One region of the Serratia sp. Ae19-1 genome, then DNA from elsewhere that is predicted to be linked to it. Evidence: predicted binding sites of a transcription regulator. Region 1 holds the regulator's gene; each other region holds the start of a gene.

Region 1 (4,819 bases):
TCGATCAGGCGCGGCACCAGAAAATGCGAGCCGTTCAGCGCCAGCAGCTGCAGGGTGTAAACCGCCGTGACCGTAAAGCCGATCACCGACAGCCCGTAGTTCTTGCGCGAAACCAGGTAGGCCAGCAGGGTGATCACCAGCATGATGCTCAGCGTTTCCCCTTCCGGTAACTGCAGCTGCAGCAGACCCGCCGCCAGCAACAGGCCGGCGATCGTGCCCAGCGCACGGTGCTGAATGCGCACCCGGGTGGCGTTATAGCCGTTTTGACTCACCAGCATGATGGTGAGCAGGATCCAGTAAGGCTTCGGCAGGTTGAATACCGCCCCCAGGCTGCTGCCGACCGCCAGCGTTACCCCCAGCCGCGCGGCATTGCGCAGGGCGGTGGATTTGAACGACAGGTAGCTGGCCAACGCCGGCCAAAACGGCAGGCGGTGCTGGCTGGGCATCAAATCGCGGCGGTACAGCGGGTGCTGGGTGCGCAGCAGGCGGGCGATGCGGCTGAAATGGTAGTAGCAAAACTGGCCGACCGGGTTGTCGGGATGCTGCGCCGCCATTTTTTCCAGCGCTGCCAGCTCGTGCGTCATGGAAAAGCGCTTCGAATGTTGATGGTAGAGAATATCGTGCGCCACCACGCGCAGCCGGCCGGCGATCACCTGGGCGTTGCGGCGAATGATTGCTTCGGCCTGGCTCTGCTCCATCAGCTTCTGCACTTCTTCCGGCAGATGCAGGCTGACGGTGATGTGCTCCTGCAGGTCCATCGCCACCTGAAAGGCGCGCTGCAGGCGCTTTTGATCGAGGTTGTTGGCGTGCGGCAGGAAATTAAGCTGTTGGTACAGTAGGCTGATCAGATCCATCACCTTTTGCTGGCGCACCAGCAGCGGCGGCAGCGCGGTTTGCGGGTCGGTGTGTTGGGTCAGCAGCGAATACTTGGCTTCGAAGTAGTCCGCCAGTTCCAGATAAAGCTGGCTCAACGTCTCGCGCATTGGCTGCTCTTTCCACAGTTTGAACCAGAACCAGGTGAATAAGCCGTACCAGGCGGTGCCGATGACGTACAACAACGGCGCCTGCCAGATTGGTACCGTGCCGGCCATGCTGAGAGCGAAGATGGCGGCCACCAGCGCCGCCGGCAACAGCCGGGCGTGCAGCGGGCTGATTTCGCCAGTGACGCCGAGCAACAGCGCCAGACCCAGCATCAGTGCCGGCAGCGGCAGATGCCACAGCAGGGCCTGTTGCAGCAGCAGGCTGCTGAGGGCGAACAGCGCACCGCCGACGATCAGCCGTTTAAAGAAGCGCTTATGCGGCGTGTCGAGACCGGCGATATTGCAGCAGGCGGGCACCAGAGAGAACATCAGGCCGAGCTGCAGTTGGCCGATCAGCAGGCCGAACAGCACCGGCAAGCACAACACCAGCGTTTGTCGCAGTGCGTAATTGACTTCCGGGTGGTAGATCAGACGACGCCACATGGCAGCGAGCAGATAAAAAACGGCGCAGATTGCGCCGTTTTTTCAGGGATTAACGGGTGCCGTAGACGACAATGGTTTTGCCGTGGGCGGAAATCAGATTTTGGTCTTCCAGCATTTTCAGAATACGGCCAACGGTTTCGCGCGAGCAGCCGACGATCTGGCCGATTTCCTGACGGGTGATTTTGATCTGCATGCCGTCCGGGTGAGTCATGGCGTCGGGTTGCTTCGCCAGATTCAGCAAGGTTTGCGCGATGCGGCCGGTAACGTCCAGGAAGGCGAGGTTGCCCACTTTTTCGGAAGTGACCTGCAGGCGGCTCGCCATTTGGGCGGACAGACGCATCAGGATGTCCGGGTTCACCTGGATCAGCTGGCGGAATTTCTTGTAGGAAATTTCGGCCACTTCACAGGCGGTTTTCGCGCGAACCCAGGCGCTGCGCTCCTGGCCCTCTTCGAACAATCCGAGCTCGCCGATGAAATCCCCCTGGTTGAGGTAGGACAAGATCATCTCTTTACCTTCTTCATCCTTGATCAGCACCGCGACGGAGCCTTTCACGATGTAGTAAAGCGTTTCGGCCTTTTCACCTTGGTGAATCAGCGTACTCTTCGATGGATATTTGTGGATATGGCAATGAGACAGGAACCATTCGAGAGTAGGGTCTGTTTGCGGTTTGCCGAGAACCATTCGCTGTTATCCTCTGTTGTTATCGCTGCCTTGTGTCACAGGGGTCAGAGTTCCCTGTAAAACCCGCCTGTAGCCGCTGTTATGAGCGAGGGCTACCGGCAAGTTTTGAGGCGTGTCATAAAAATACGCTGTCGCTCTAGCATATTAACTTGCCGTAAGCGCTGCAAGCTACATTCTGTTAACATACCGGTAAAGGAGCCTTTCTCTGGGCGTTTCCCTGAAATGCAGTGTCCCGGAAAGATTTATTGCGGCTCTGTTTGTAGCACAGAGTAAGGCGGGTGTCTCGTGTTGTCTCGCTTCAGCATGATTAGCATCAGGTTACGTTGCCTGTTTCTATGCGAAAGCGTACTCTGATTTTAAGAAATCAACCGGAGTGACCAGAATGCAGGCAAGAGTTAAATGGGTGGAAGGGTTAACGTTTTTGGGTGAATCGGCCTCCGGCCATCAGGTACTGATGGACGGCAACGCCGGCGATAAAGCGCCCAGCCCGATGGAGATGGTGCTGATGTCGGTAGGCGGCTGCAGCGCGATCGACGTGGTGTCCATCCTGCAAAAAGGGCGCAATGACGTGCGCGATTGCGAGGTGAAGCTGACCTCCGAGCGCCGCGAAGAAGCCCCGCGGCTGTTCACCCATATCAACCTGCACTTCATCGTCACCGGTCAGGATCTGACCGACAAGATCGTAGAGCGTGCGGTGAACCTGTCGGCGGAGAAATACTGCTCGGTGGCGCTGATGCTCAACAAAGCCGCTACGGTGACCCACAGCTTCGAGATCCGCCAGCCGGCGTAATCGAGACGGAGCGCGGCCAGCCGCCGCGCTCAACGCGCTTATTCGATCTTCTTGCCTTCCAGCAGCCGCTGCACCAGCGGCGCCATGATCAGCTCCATCGCCAACCCCATCTTGCCGCCCGGCACCACCAGCGTATTGATGTGCGAAATAAACGATCCTTGCAGCATCGCCAGCAAATAGGGGAAGTCTATCTGATCCAGCCCGCGGAAGTGGATCACCACGAAGCTTTCATCCAGTGACGGAATGGCCTTGGCGGCGAACGGGTTGGAGGTGTCCACCGTCGGCACGCGCTGGAAGTTGATGTGGGTGCGCGAGAACTGCGGCGTGATGTAGTTGATGTAGTCTTCCATCGAACGCACCACCGAATCCATTACCGCTTCGCGGGAGTGGCCGCGCTCGCCGGTATCGCGGATCAGCTTCTGGATCCATTCCAGGTTGACGATCGGCACCACGCCGACCAGCAGATCGACATGTTTGGCCACGTCATGGTGCTCGGTGACCACGCCGCCGTGCAGCCCCTCGTAGAACAGCACGTCGGTCGGCGCCGGCAGCGGCTCCCACGGGGTGAAGGTGCCCGGCACCTGATTGTATGGCACCGCTTCGTCGTAGGTGTGCAGGTACTTGCGCGAACGGCCGGTGCCGTTCTTGCCGTAGTCGATAAAGCTTTGCTGCAGCAGGCCGAAGTCGTTGGCCTCGGGGCCGAAATAGCTGATGTGTCTGCCCAGATCGCGCGCCTTGCGGATCGCCGCGTCCATCTCCGGCCGGGTATAGCGGTGGAAACTGTCGCCCTCCAGCTCGGCGGCGCGAATGTTGAGCTGCTGGAAGATTTTGCGGAACGCCACGCTGGTGGTGGTGGTGCCGGCGCCGCTGGAACCGGTCACCGCGATAACGGGATGTTTGGCAGACATGGTGGTTGTCACTCCGTGTTGAATGCGCCGGCGTCAGGGGATTATTGTGGCTCTTGTTGACGCTCTCTATGTCAGGAAAAAATGGTGCGCGCTGGTTTGCAATGCCCCATTGTTACCTGATTTTTTCCGTCAGTCATAGAACCGAGCGCCACTAAATTTCTTCCTGCCCGGCGCGGAACTGGCCGCGCGGCATGATGTTGACGCTCTCGTGCAGTTCCGACCACACCAGCACCACGTCGCCGTTTTTCAGCTGGCGGCGCACGTCCTCCACCTTCTGCTCCAGCGAGCGCTCGTGCTCGCCATAATCGGTGCCTTCGCGCAGTACAAAGGATTCGATCAGGCTATTCAGGGTATCGGTTGTCAGCTCTTGCCAGGGAATGATCACGTCGGGATGTCCAGATAAGGGGAAAGCCAGGCCGGAATGCGATGCTCCAGCCACATGTGCGGTTTTTTCAGCGTGCCGCCGACGAAGCCGACGTGGCCGCCGTACTCGGTCAACTGGTATTCGATATTGCGCGGCAGGCCGGCGACGTCGGGGATCACCTCATGGGTCATGAAGGGATCGTCCTTCGCATGGATGATCAGCAGCGGCGTCTGGACAGCCGGCAACAGCGGCAGGGCGCTGCAGCGGCGATAATAGTCGATAGCGTCGCTGAAGCCGTGAATGCGCGAGGTGATGGCGTCGTCGAATTCGCGGATGCGCCGCAGGCCGTTAAGCTGTGACAGCTTGAGCGGCAGGGTGTCCGGGTAGTGCAACAACTTACGGGTGGCGTTTTGTTTCAACTGCCCCAGCAGGTAGCGCTGATAAACGCGAGAGAAGCCTTGCTCCATGCGATAGGCGCAGGGCTCCAGCATCAGCGGTGCCGAGACCACCACCGCCGCCTGCAGCAGGCTGTCGGCGCCTTGCTGCGCCAGATAGCAGGCCAGCATGTTGCCGCCGAGCGAAACGCCTACCGCCGCGGTCGGCACCTCGCCG
Region 2 (4,819 bases), on a different contig from region 1:
CCCGCAGTTCGAGCGGCAGCAAAGCGTGCTGCTGGCCCAACTGAGGCTGGCGAAACAGCATGACCTGCCGGTGATCCTGCACTCGCGCCGCACTCACGATCAGCTGGCCGCGGCGCTGCGGCGCATACAGCTGCCGCGTCGCGGCGTGGTGCACGGCTTCGCCGGCAGCCTGTCGCAGGCACAGGCGTTTATTCGCCTTGGCTATTATATCGGCGTGGGCGGCACTATCACCTATGAGCGGGCGCAGAAAACGCGCGGCGTGATGGCGCAGCTGCCGCTCGAGGCGCTGCTGCTGGAGACCGATGCGCCGGATATGCCGCTGGCCGGCTATCAGGGGCAGCCGAATCGCCCCGAACGCGCCGCCGAGGTGTTTCAAACGCTGTGCGCGCTGCGGCCGGAACCGGCCGACGAGATCGCCGCCCACCTGCAACGCAATACTCAGGCGCTGTTCGCCATGCCGAACTGAGATGACCATAACGTGACCTGCGTCACGTTATAAGATTTTCATTTGCGTCTCGTTGTATACATTTGTGACATAAATCGGTGCGAGGGTGACCTCGCTCAGTATAATCCCCCCCGAAACTCTCCAATAGCAGACCTCTCTTCATGAGCAGGGATGTATTTTATTTTTTGCAACAGGGAAACTTTGCATGCAACTCATCATGAGTCTGGTTGGCATGGCGGTGCTGATCGCCATTGCGGTGCTGCTCTCCAGCAACCGCCGGGCCATCAAACTGCGCACCGTCGTGTGGGCGTTCATCATTCAGGTCGGCATCGGTGCGCTGGTGCTGTACGTGCCGCTGGGCCGCAGCATCCTCGGCAGTATGTCTAACGGTGTGGCAAACGTTATCGCCTACGGCAATCAGGGCATTTCGTTCATCTTCGGCGGGCTGGTGTCCGACAAGATGTTCGAGGTGTTCGGCGGCGGTGGCTTCGTGTTCGCGCTGCGCGTCCTGCCGGTGATCGTGTTCTTCTCCTCGCTGATTGCGGTGCTGTACTACCTCGGCATCATGCAGTTGGTGATCCGCGTTCTGGGCGGCGGCCTGCATAAGCTGCTGGGCACTTCGCGCACCGAATCGCTGTCGGCGACCGCCAACATTTTCGTCGGCCAGACCGAAGCGCCGCTGGTGGTGCGTCCGTATATCGCCACCATGAGCCAATCGGAACTGTTCGCCGTGATGTGCGGCGGCCTGGCCTCGGTGGCCGGTTCGGTGTTGGCGGGGTACGCGCAGATGGGCGTGCCGCTGGAATACCTGATCGCCGCGTCCTTCATGGCGGCGCCGGGCGGGCTGTTGTTCGCCAAGCTGATGGTGCCGGAAACTGAGCAGACCCACGATAAAGACGATGCGATGAAGCTGATCGCCGAAGAAGATCGTCCGGCCAACGTGATCGACGCGGCGGCTTCCGGTGCGGCTTCCGGCATGCAGCTGGCGCTGAACGTCGGTGCGATGCTGCTGGCGTTTATCGCGCTGATCGCCTTGCTTAACGGCATTCTCGGCGGTATCGGCGGCTGGTTCGATTATCCGCAGCTGTCGCTCGAACTGATCCTCGGCTGGGTGTTCTCGCCGATCGCCTTCCTGATCGGCGTGCCGTGGAGCGAGGCGATGACCGCCGGTTCGTTTATCGGCCAGAAGATCATCGTCAACGAGTTCGTCGCCTACATGAACTTCGGCGCCTATCTGCGTCCGGACGACGTGGTGGCGGCGGAAGGCCTGCAAGTGCTGTCGGCCCACACCAAGGCGATCATCTCCTTTGCGCTGTGCGGTTTCGCCAACCTCTCCTCGGTGGCGATCCTGCTGGGCGGTTTGGGCAGCATGGCGCCTAACCGACGCCATGACATTGCGCGCTTCGGTCTGAAGGCCGTGGCGGCGGGCACGCTGTCCAACCTGATGAGCGCCACCATCGCCGGCTTCTTCCTGGCGCTGTAAGCCATCCCTGAGCCCGCGACGGTGCGACCGATCGCGGGACTCCGCCTATACTCTAAGCAACGCGGGTGCTTGCCGCACCCGCGATCTTCAGCCGCTTCTTTAGCGAATTTGTGAACGATATCGCGTTATTTTGTGATGTTCTTCACATATAATTCCGGTCTGTTACAGTGCTATTTCATATAGTGTGACGCTGAACGCGAATCGCCCCCGGCATTCGTGTTCAAATAGCTATTACTGGCCGGCCGCAAGGCGGGTGGCCATGTGCGGTGAGAAGGATCTCAGTTGCCGCCGCGGGAACGCCGTTCCCCAGCGCTATCTTCATGGAACCAAGTCCGCTCGCCAACACCCAGGTACTCAGTTGGAGAGTTTTATGACCGAATTAACCGCAGCAGCGCAACGTGCGCTGAACCTGATGGATTTAACCACGCTGAATGATGACGACACCGATGAGAAAGTGATCGCGCTCTGTCGTCAGGCCAACAGCCCGGCCGGCCACACGGCGGCCATCTGCATTTACCCGCGTTTTATCCCGGTGGCGCGTAAGGCGCTGCGCGAGCAAGGCACGCCGGACATTCGTATCGCCACCGTGACCAACTTCCCGCATGGCAATGACGATATCGACATCGCGCTGGCGGAAACTCGCGCGGCGATCGCCTATGGTGCGGATGAAGTGGACGTGGTGTTCCCTTACCGTGCGCTGATTGCCGGCAACGAGCAGGTTGGCTTCGAGCTGGTGAAACAGTGCAAACAGGCTTGCCAGGCGGCCAACGTGCTGCTGAAAGTGATCATCGAAACCGGCGAACTGAAACAGGCCGATTTGATCCGCAAGGCGTCCGAGATCGCCATCAAGGCCGGGGCTGACTTTATCAAGACCTCCACCGGCAAGGTGCCGGTTAACGCCACACTGGAGAGCGCCGAGCTGATGATGTCGGTGATCCGCGATATGGGCGTGGCGAAGACGGTGGGCTTCAAGCCGGCCGGCGGCGTGCGCACCGCGGAAGACGCGCTGCATTATCTGCAACTTGCCGATCGTATTCTGGGCGAGGGCTGGGCCGACGCGCGGCATTTCCGCTTTGGCGCTTCCAGCCTGCTGGCCAGCTTGCTGACCGCGCTGGGCCACCAGACCCAGACCGCCGGTGGCGGCTACTGATCGATTTCGTTGGCGGGCGCCAGGCGCGCCCGTCTGCACCGACTCTCGGCGACACAGGGGGATGCCTTGTTCCTGGCTCAAGAAATTATTCGTAAAAAACGCGACGGCCAGCCGTTAAGCGAAGCGGAAATCCGCTTTTTCATCAACGGCATTCGCGACAACGTGGTGTCGGAAGGGCAGATCGCCGCGCTGGCGATGACCATTTATTTCCACGACATGAGCATGCCGGAGCGCGTGGCGCTCACCATGGCGATGCGCGATTCCGGCACCGTGCTGGACTGGAAGAGCCTGGCGCTGAATGGCCCGATCGTCGACAAGCATTCGACCGGCGGCGTGGGCGACGTGACGTCGCTGATGCTCGGCCCGATGGTGGCGGCCTGCGGCGGCTATGTGCCGATGATCTCCGGCCGCGGCCTGGGGCATACCGGCGGCACGCTGGACAAACTGGAAGCCATTCCGGGCTTCAATATTTTCCCGGACGATAACGCCTTCCGTAAAATCATTCAGGACGTCGGCGTGGCGATCATCGGCCAGACCAGCTCGCTGGCGCCGGCGGACAAACGTTTTTACGCCACCCGCGACATCACCGCCACCGTGGATTCGATCCCGCTGATCACCGCCTCCATTCTGGCCAAGAAGCTGGCGGAAGGGCTGGATGCGCTGGTGATGGACGTGAAGGTCGGTTCCGGCGCCTTTATGCCGACCTACGCCCTGTCGCAAGATCTGGCGCAGGCGATCGTCGGCGTGGCCAACGGCGCGGGCTGCAAGACCACCGCGCTGCTGACCGACATGAACCAGGTGCTGGCCTCCAGCGCCGGTAACGCGGTGGAAGTGCGCGAAGCGGTGCGCTTCCTGACCGGCGAATACCGCAATCCGCGTCTGCTGGAAGTGACGCTGGCGCTGTGCGTCGAGATGCTGCTGTCCGGCGGCCTGGCGCAAGATGAGGCCGACGCGCGCGCCAAACTGCAGGCGGTGCTGGACAACGGCAAGGCGGCGGAGGTGTTTGGCCGCATGGTGGCGGCGCAGCAGGGGCCGATAGACTTCGTCGAACGCTATGATAGCTATCTGCCGGCGGCGACGCTGAGCAAGCCGGTGTATGCTGAAAAGCCAGGCATCATCAGCGCTATGGATACCCGCGCGCTGGGCATGGCGGTGGTTTCGCTGGGTGGCGGCCGCCGCCGGGCGAGCGACGCCATCGATTACAGCGTCGGTCTGACCGAGGTGGCGCGCCTGGGCGATAAGGTGGATGCCCAGCAGCCGCTGGCGATGATCCACGCCAATGATGAAGAGAGCTGGCAGCAGGCGGCCGATGCGGTGCGCAGCGCGATGACGCTGAGCGATAAGGCGCCGGAAGCGACGCCGGTGGTGTATAAGCGCATCACGGAATAACCCAAGAATCAGGAATGGCCGCGGCTTTTTCGCGGCCGTCCAAAGCGTGAGAACACGCAGGAGAGCACAGATGAAACGCACATTTATTATGGTATTGGACTCCTTCGGCATCGGCGCCAGCGAAGACGCCGAACGTTTTGGCGACCAGGGTTCCGACACTCTGGGCCACATCGCCGAGGTTTGCGCGCGCGGTGAAGCCAACGTGGGCCGTCAGGGCCCGCTGACGCTGCCTAACCTGAGCCGTTTGGGTCTCGGCAAAGCGGCGGAAGAGTCCACCGGCAACTTCCCGCAGGGGCTGGATCGCAATGCCGATATCATCGGCGCTTATGCTTACGCCAGCGAGCTCTCTTCC
Region 3 (4,819 bases), 600 kb from region 1:
TGATACCCAGATCCACACCCACATGTGTTATTGCGAGTTCAACGACATCATGGACTCCATCGCCGCGCTGGACGCCGACGTGATCACTATCGAGACCTCGCGTTCCGATATGGATCTGCTGGAAGCCTTCAAAGAGTTCGAATACCCGAACGAAATCGGGCCGGGCGTCTACGACATCCACTCGCCGAACGTGCCGAGCGTGGAATGGATTGAAGCGTTGCTGCGTAAAGCCGCGCAGAATATCCCGGCGGAACGCCTGTGGGTCAACCCGGATTGCGGCCTGAAAACCCGCGGCTGGCCGGAAACCCGCCAGTCGCTGGCCAACATGGTATTGGCGGCGCAGCGCCTGCGCGAGCAGGCGTGATGAGTGCGGCGGATTGACCGCCGCTTATAGATTTACTGGTGTGATGATTGGGCGCTTCGGCGCCCTTTTTTATGCGGGGGAGGTTACTTGACGCCGTGCTGGGCGAACCACGCCAGCATGCGCTGCCAACCGTCCTGCGCCGCTTCGGCGTTGTAGCTGGGGCGATAGTCGGCGTTGAACGCGTGCCCGACGCCGGGGTACACCACGATTTCAGCATCAGCGTTGGCGGCGCGGATCGCCTGACGCATGGTTTCCACCGTCTCCAGCGGAATACTGCTGTCCTGCCCGCCATACAGCCCCAGCACCGGCGCCGACAGGTGGGTGGCGACATCGACCGGATGCTTCGGTGAATTCAGCGTTTTTTCACCCACCAGCTTGCCGTACCAGGCGACCGCCGCCTTCAACTGCGGGTTGTGCGCCGCATACAGCCAGGTAATGCGGCCGCCCCAGCAGAAGCCGGTGATCGCCAGCTTGCCGGCGTCGCCGCCGTGGCGGATGGCCCAGTGCGCGGCGTGGTCCAGATCCGACAGCACCTGGCGATCCGGCACCTTGGTCACCAGTTGCTGGAACAGCTCGCCGATATCGGTGTAGTCATTGGCGTCGCCCTGGCGGAAATAGAGCTCGGGCGCGATCGCCAGATAGCCCTGTTTCGCCAGGCGGCGGCACAGATCCTGAATATGTTCATGTACGCCGAAGATTTCCTGCACCACCAGCACGATGGGGAAGGGGCCGTTATGGTCGGCGGGTTTGGCGACGTAGGCCGGCAGCGCGTCTCCCTGAGAAGGGATGGTCGTTTGCCCGGCGTGAATGCCCTGTTCATCCGTGATAATCGCGGAGGCGGCCAACGGCGCGGCGGCCGGGGCGAATCCCCCCTGAGCCTGTTCTAATGTCATCACATGTTCGGTTTTCATTGCGGTCTCCGTGCAATAGAAAAAAGCGCTGAGATTAACTATAGGAAAGATTACCCATTATTGGCGCTGCGTGGAGCACTTTCGGACAAGTCGATAAAAAACGGCTAATTATCTGGCTTTACGGCATTTTTAGGCGCTTTTTATCATGTTATTGCGGGTTTTGGCCCACGTAATTGCCATAAGGTGCGTTAGATGGCTTTTTTGTCCCTAAGCAGCCGATAAGATAGGGTTATTTCTGGTTGTTGAGCTAAATAGTTTCAACCGGCAACCAACGGGGAGAGGTGGCAAGCTTTGTCGGCTAGACTGAGGTTCAGCAAGAGAGTGCTGGCGGCGCTGCCTTGTTATTTTGTGATAAAAATCACAAAAAATATGTAGCATGTAATTTGTTTCTTTTTTCATAGTGACTGTCGTCACGAAAATAGGCGACGATTTTCAGTAGAGTGCTTTTTTGTTCCTCCCAATAAACATGATCCATGAGGAGTCTCGTATGTCTCAGTCTGACGTTTTTCATCTCGGCCTCACCAAGAACGATTTACAAGGGGCCCAGCTTGCCATCGTGCCGGGCGATCCGCAGCGCGTAGAGAAGATTGCCAAGCTGATGGAAAATCCGGTGCATCTGGCCTCCCATCGTGAATTCACCACCTGGCGCGCGGAGCTGGACGGCAAGGCGGTGATCGTCTGCTCCACCGGCATCGGCGGCCCGTCTACCTCTATCGCGGTGGAGGAGCTGGCGCAGTTGGGCATCCGCACCTTCCTGCGCATCGGCACCACCGGCGCCATTCAGGCGAACATCAACGTCGGTGACGTGCTGGTCACCACGGCGGCGGTACGCCTCGACGGCGCCAGCCTGCACTTTGCGCCGATGGAGTTCCCGGCGGTCGCGGACTTCGCCTGCACCACCGCGCTGGTGGAAGCGGCCAAAGCCAGCGGCGCGACCACCCACATTGGCGTAACCGCCTCTTCCGATACTTTCTACCCGGGCCAGGAACGTTACGATACCTACTCCGGCCGCGTGGTCAGCCGTTTCAAAGGCTCGATGGAAGAGTGGCAGGCGATGGGCGTGATGAACTATGAAATGGAATCCGCCACGCTGCTGACCATGTGCGCCAGCCAGGGCCTGCGCGCCGGCATGGTGGCTGGGGTGATCGTCAACCGCACCCAGCAAGAGATCCCGAACGCCGAGACCATGAAAAACACCGAAAGCAAAGCGGTGCAGATCGTGGTGGACGCCGCTCGTCGCCTGCTGTAATCACCTTCCCTGAACGGGCCGCCGACGCGGCTCGTTTTTCCATTCGCGACTAATCTGTTACGGTGATACTCCTCAGCGCTGCGCCGATGGCCGCCGCGCGTTGTCAGAACAACAACAACGAGGACGTTTATGACCGCCCAGATCCTGCTTCATCCTTCGCTTGCGCCGCTCGACGGTGGCATCAATTTCCGTGACTTCGGCGGCAACGGCGTGGCCGATGGACGCCGCATCAAGCGCGGCCTGCTGTTTCGCTCTGGTTCCCTCGAGCGGCTGACGGAAAACGACTGCGCCTTTCTCGCCGGTGTGCCGGTGCGTTCGGTGCTGGACTATCGCGATGCCGACGAAGTGCAGGCCAAGCCGGATATTCTGTGGAATGGCGCCGACTATTATCACGTGCCGGCCAACCCGCTGAGCAGCGAAGTCAACGCCAACCTGGAGAAGCTCACCAACGAAACGCTGGCCGCTTTCGACGCCCGCGCGTTCATGCTGGAACTGTATCGCCGCCTGCCGTTCGGCAATGCGGCCTATCAGCGACTGGCGCAGCTGCTGAGCAATCCCGGCGGTGGCGCCATCGTGCAGCATTGCGCGGTCGGCAAGGATCGCACCGGTGTCGGCTCGGCGCTGGTGCTGTTCGCGCTGGGTGCCGACGAAGCGACCGTGCTGGAAGACTATCTGCTGACCGAAACCACGCTGGCCGCTTTCCGCGAGCAGATGCTGGATCAGCTGTCTATCAAGCTGAATGCGGCGGCGCTGGAGCAATTCGCCTACGTGCTCAGCGCGCGTGAGGAGTTCCTGATGACCGCGCTGGGCTGCATCCGTCAGCAATACGGCTCCACCGACCGCTGGCTGGAGGCGGAATACGGTCTGGGCGCGGCACAGCGCGAAGCGCTGCAGGCGTTCTACCTCGAGTAAATCGCCGCGTGTTTAACCGGGGTTTAACTCGCCCCGGCCTATCCTAAGCGGTGAATTATCGCGTATCAGGAGCCCCGCATTGAGCCTCAATGACGTTATCAACTGGGTCAGCGACGTCGTGCGTCAGCACGAAGGCTGGGCCATTCCCATCATTTTTTTCCTGGCGTTCGGCGAGTCGTTGGCGTTTTTGTCGCTGCTGTTGCCGGCCACGGTGATCCTGCTGGCGCTGGGCGCGCTGATCGGCGAAAGCGGCATCGCCTTTTGGCCGATTTGGGCCGCCGCCGCCGTCGGGGCATTTTTCGGCGACTGGCTCTCTTACTGGATCGGCTACCACTATCAGGATCGCGTGGCCCATATGTGGCCGCTGTCGCGCAATCCGCAGTTGCTGGCGCGCGGGCACGCGTTCTTTGAACGCTGGGGCGTGCTGGGCATTTTCATCGGCCGCTTCTTCGGCCCGCTGCGCGCCGTGGTGCCGCTGGTGGGCGGCATTTGCGGCATGCCGCAGCGCTACTTCCAACTGGCCAACGTCACGTCGGCGATGATCTGGGCGTTCGGCATTCTGGCGCCGGGGGCATTCGGCATCAAGTGGCTCAGTCAGTGGCTGGGTTGATTTCTCGCTAAATTGCGCAGCGCCGCGCAATATTGTGCGTGGCCGGCAAAATCAGGCTGGACATCCATACAGCCTCCCCTTAACGTGACGGGCAATGGGCGTGCAAAACGCCGCAACGGCAAGGTGCAACAGGAGGCAGGGTGGATACCAGTCTGATTTATGGGATTGGCGGCGTAGCGATCGGCATGCTGTTGGGGTGGCTGATCGCCAGTCTGCGGGTGCAGCAGACGCATGCGCAACATGAAACCGAGCTGCGGTTGCTGGAGCAAGCGTTGCAGCAGGCGCAGCAGGAAACGGCGGCGCGGCAGGAAACGTTGCAGCGCCACGAGCAACAGCTGCGCCAGAGCGAGCTGGAGCTGCGCAATCTGCACAGCCAACTGGCGGCCGGGCATGAGAAGCTGCAACAGCTCAACCATTGGCGCAACGAATGCGAACTGCTCAATCAGGAGCTGCGTGCCCAGCGCGAGGTCAATAGCGCGCAAGAAGCCGAACTGCGCGAAGTCACCATCCGTCTGGAAGAGACGCGCATGGCGGCGGAAGAGAAGCAACGCCTGCTTATCAACAGCGAACAGCGGCTCACCACCCAGTTTGAAAATCTCGCCAACCGCATTTTTGAACACAGCGGCCGCAAGGTTGACGAGCAAAATAAGCAAAGTCTGGATCGTTTACTGTTGCCGCTGCGCGAACAGCTGGACGGTTTCCGCCGTCAGGTGCAAGACAGCTTTGGCCAGGAGGCGCGGGAGCGCCACACGCTGACGCACGAGATACGCAAT

The links. Region 1 encodes CRP, which controls carbon source genes, mostly activating them, when cyclic AMP is high. Its sites were predicted from a motif close to ATGTGANNNNNNTCACAT; they were not measured.
Region 2: the regulator CRP is predicted to act here: its motif matches at 2,059-2,076, upstream of deoC (deoxyribose-phosphate aldolase).
Region 3: the regulator CRP is predicted to act here: its motif matches at 1,622-1,639, upstream of udp (uridine phosphorylase).

What each region holds. Positions count from the first base shown of each region.
Region 1 covers NZ_JBCHWD010000002.1:952,074-956,892, forward strand. The annotation lists gene AAIE04_RS09760 (YccS/YhfK family putative transporter) at 1-1,463, opposite strand, end outside; gene crp (cAMP-activated global transcriptional regulator CRP) at 1,513-2,145, opposite strand; gene AAIE04_RS09770 (OsmC family protein) at 2,528-2,935, shown strand; gene AAIE04_RS09775 (phosphoribulokinase) at 2,974-3,843, opposite strand; gene AAIE04_RS09780 (YheU family protein) at 3,995-4,228, opposite strand; gene AAIE04_RS09785 (hydrolase) at 4,225-4,819, opposite strand, start outside.
Region 2 covers NZ_JBCHWD010000005.1:325,517-330,335, reverse strand. The annotation lists gene AAIE04_RS16720 (TatD family hydrolase) at 1-466, shown strand, start outside; gene AAIE04_RS16715 (NupC/NupG family nucleoside CNT transporter) at 651-1,928, shown strand; gene deoC (deoxyribose-phosphate aldolase) at 2,299-3,078, shown strand; gene deoA (thymidine phosphorylase) at 3,145-4,467, shown strand; gene deoB (phosphopentomutase) at 4,538-4,819, shown strand, end outside.
Region 3 covers NZ_JBCHWD010000002.1:349,398-354,216, reverse strand. The annotation lists gene metE (5-methyltetrahydropteroyltriglutamate--homocysteine S-methyltransferase) at 1-364, shown strand, start outside; gene AAIE04_RS07030 (dienelactone hydrolase family protein) at 448-1,275, opposite strand; gene udp (uridine phosphorylase) at 1,763-2,524, shown strand; gene AAIE04_RS07020 (tyrosine-protein phosphatase) at 2,654-3,436, shown strand; gene AAIE04_RS07015 (DedA family protein) at 3,516-4,046, shown strand; gene rmuC (DNA recombination protein RmuC) at 4,187-4,819, shown strand, end outside.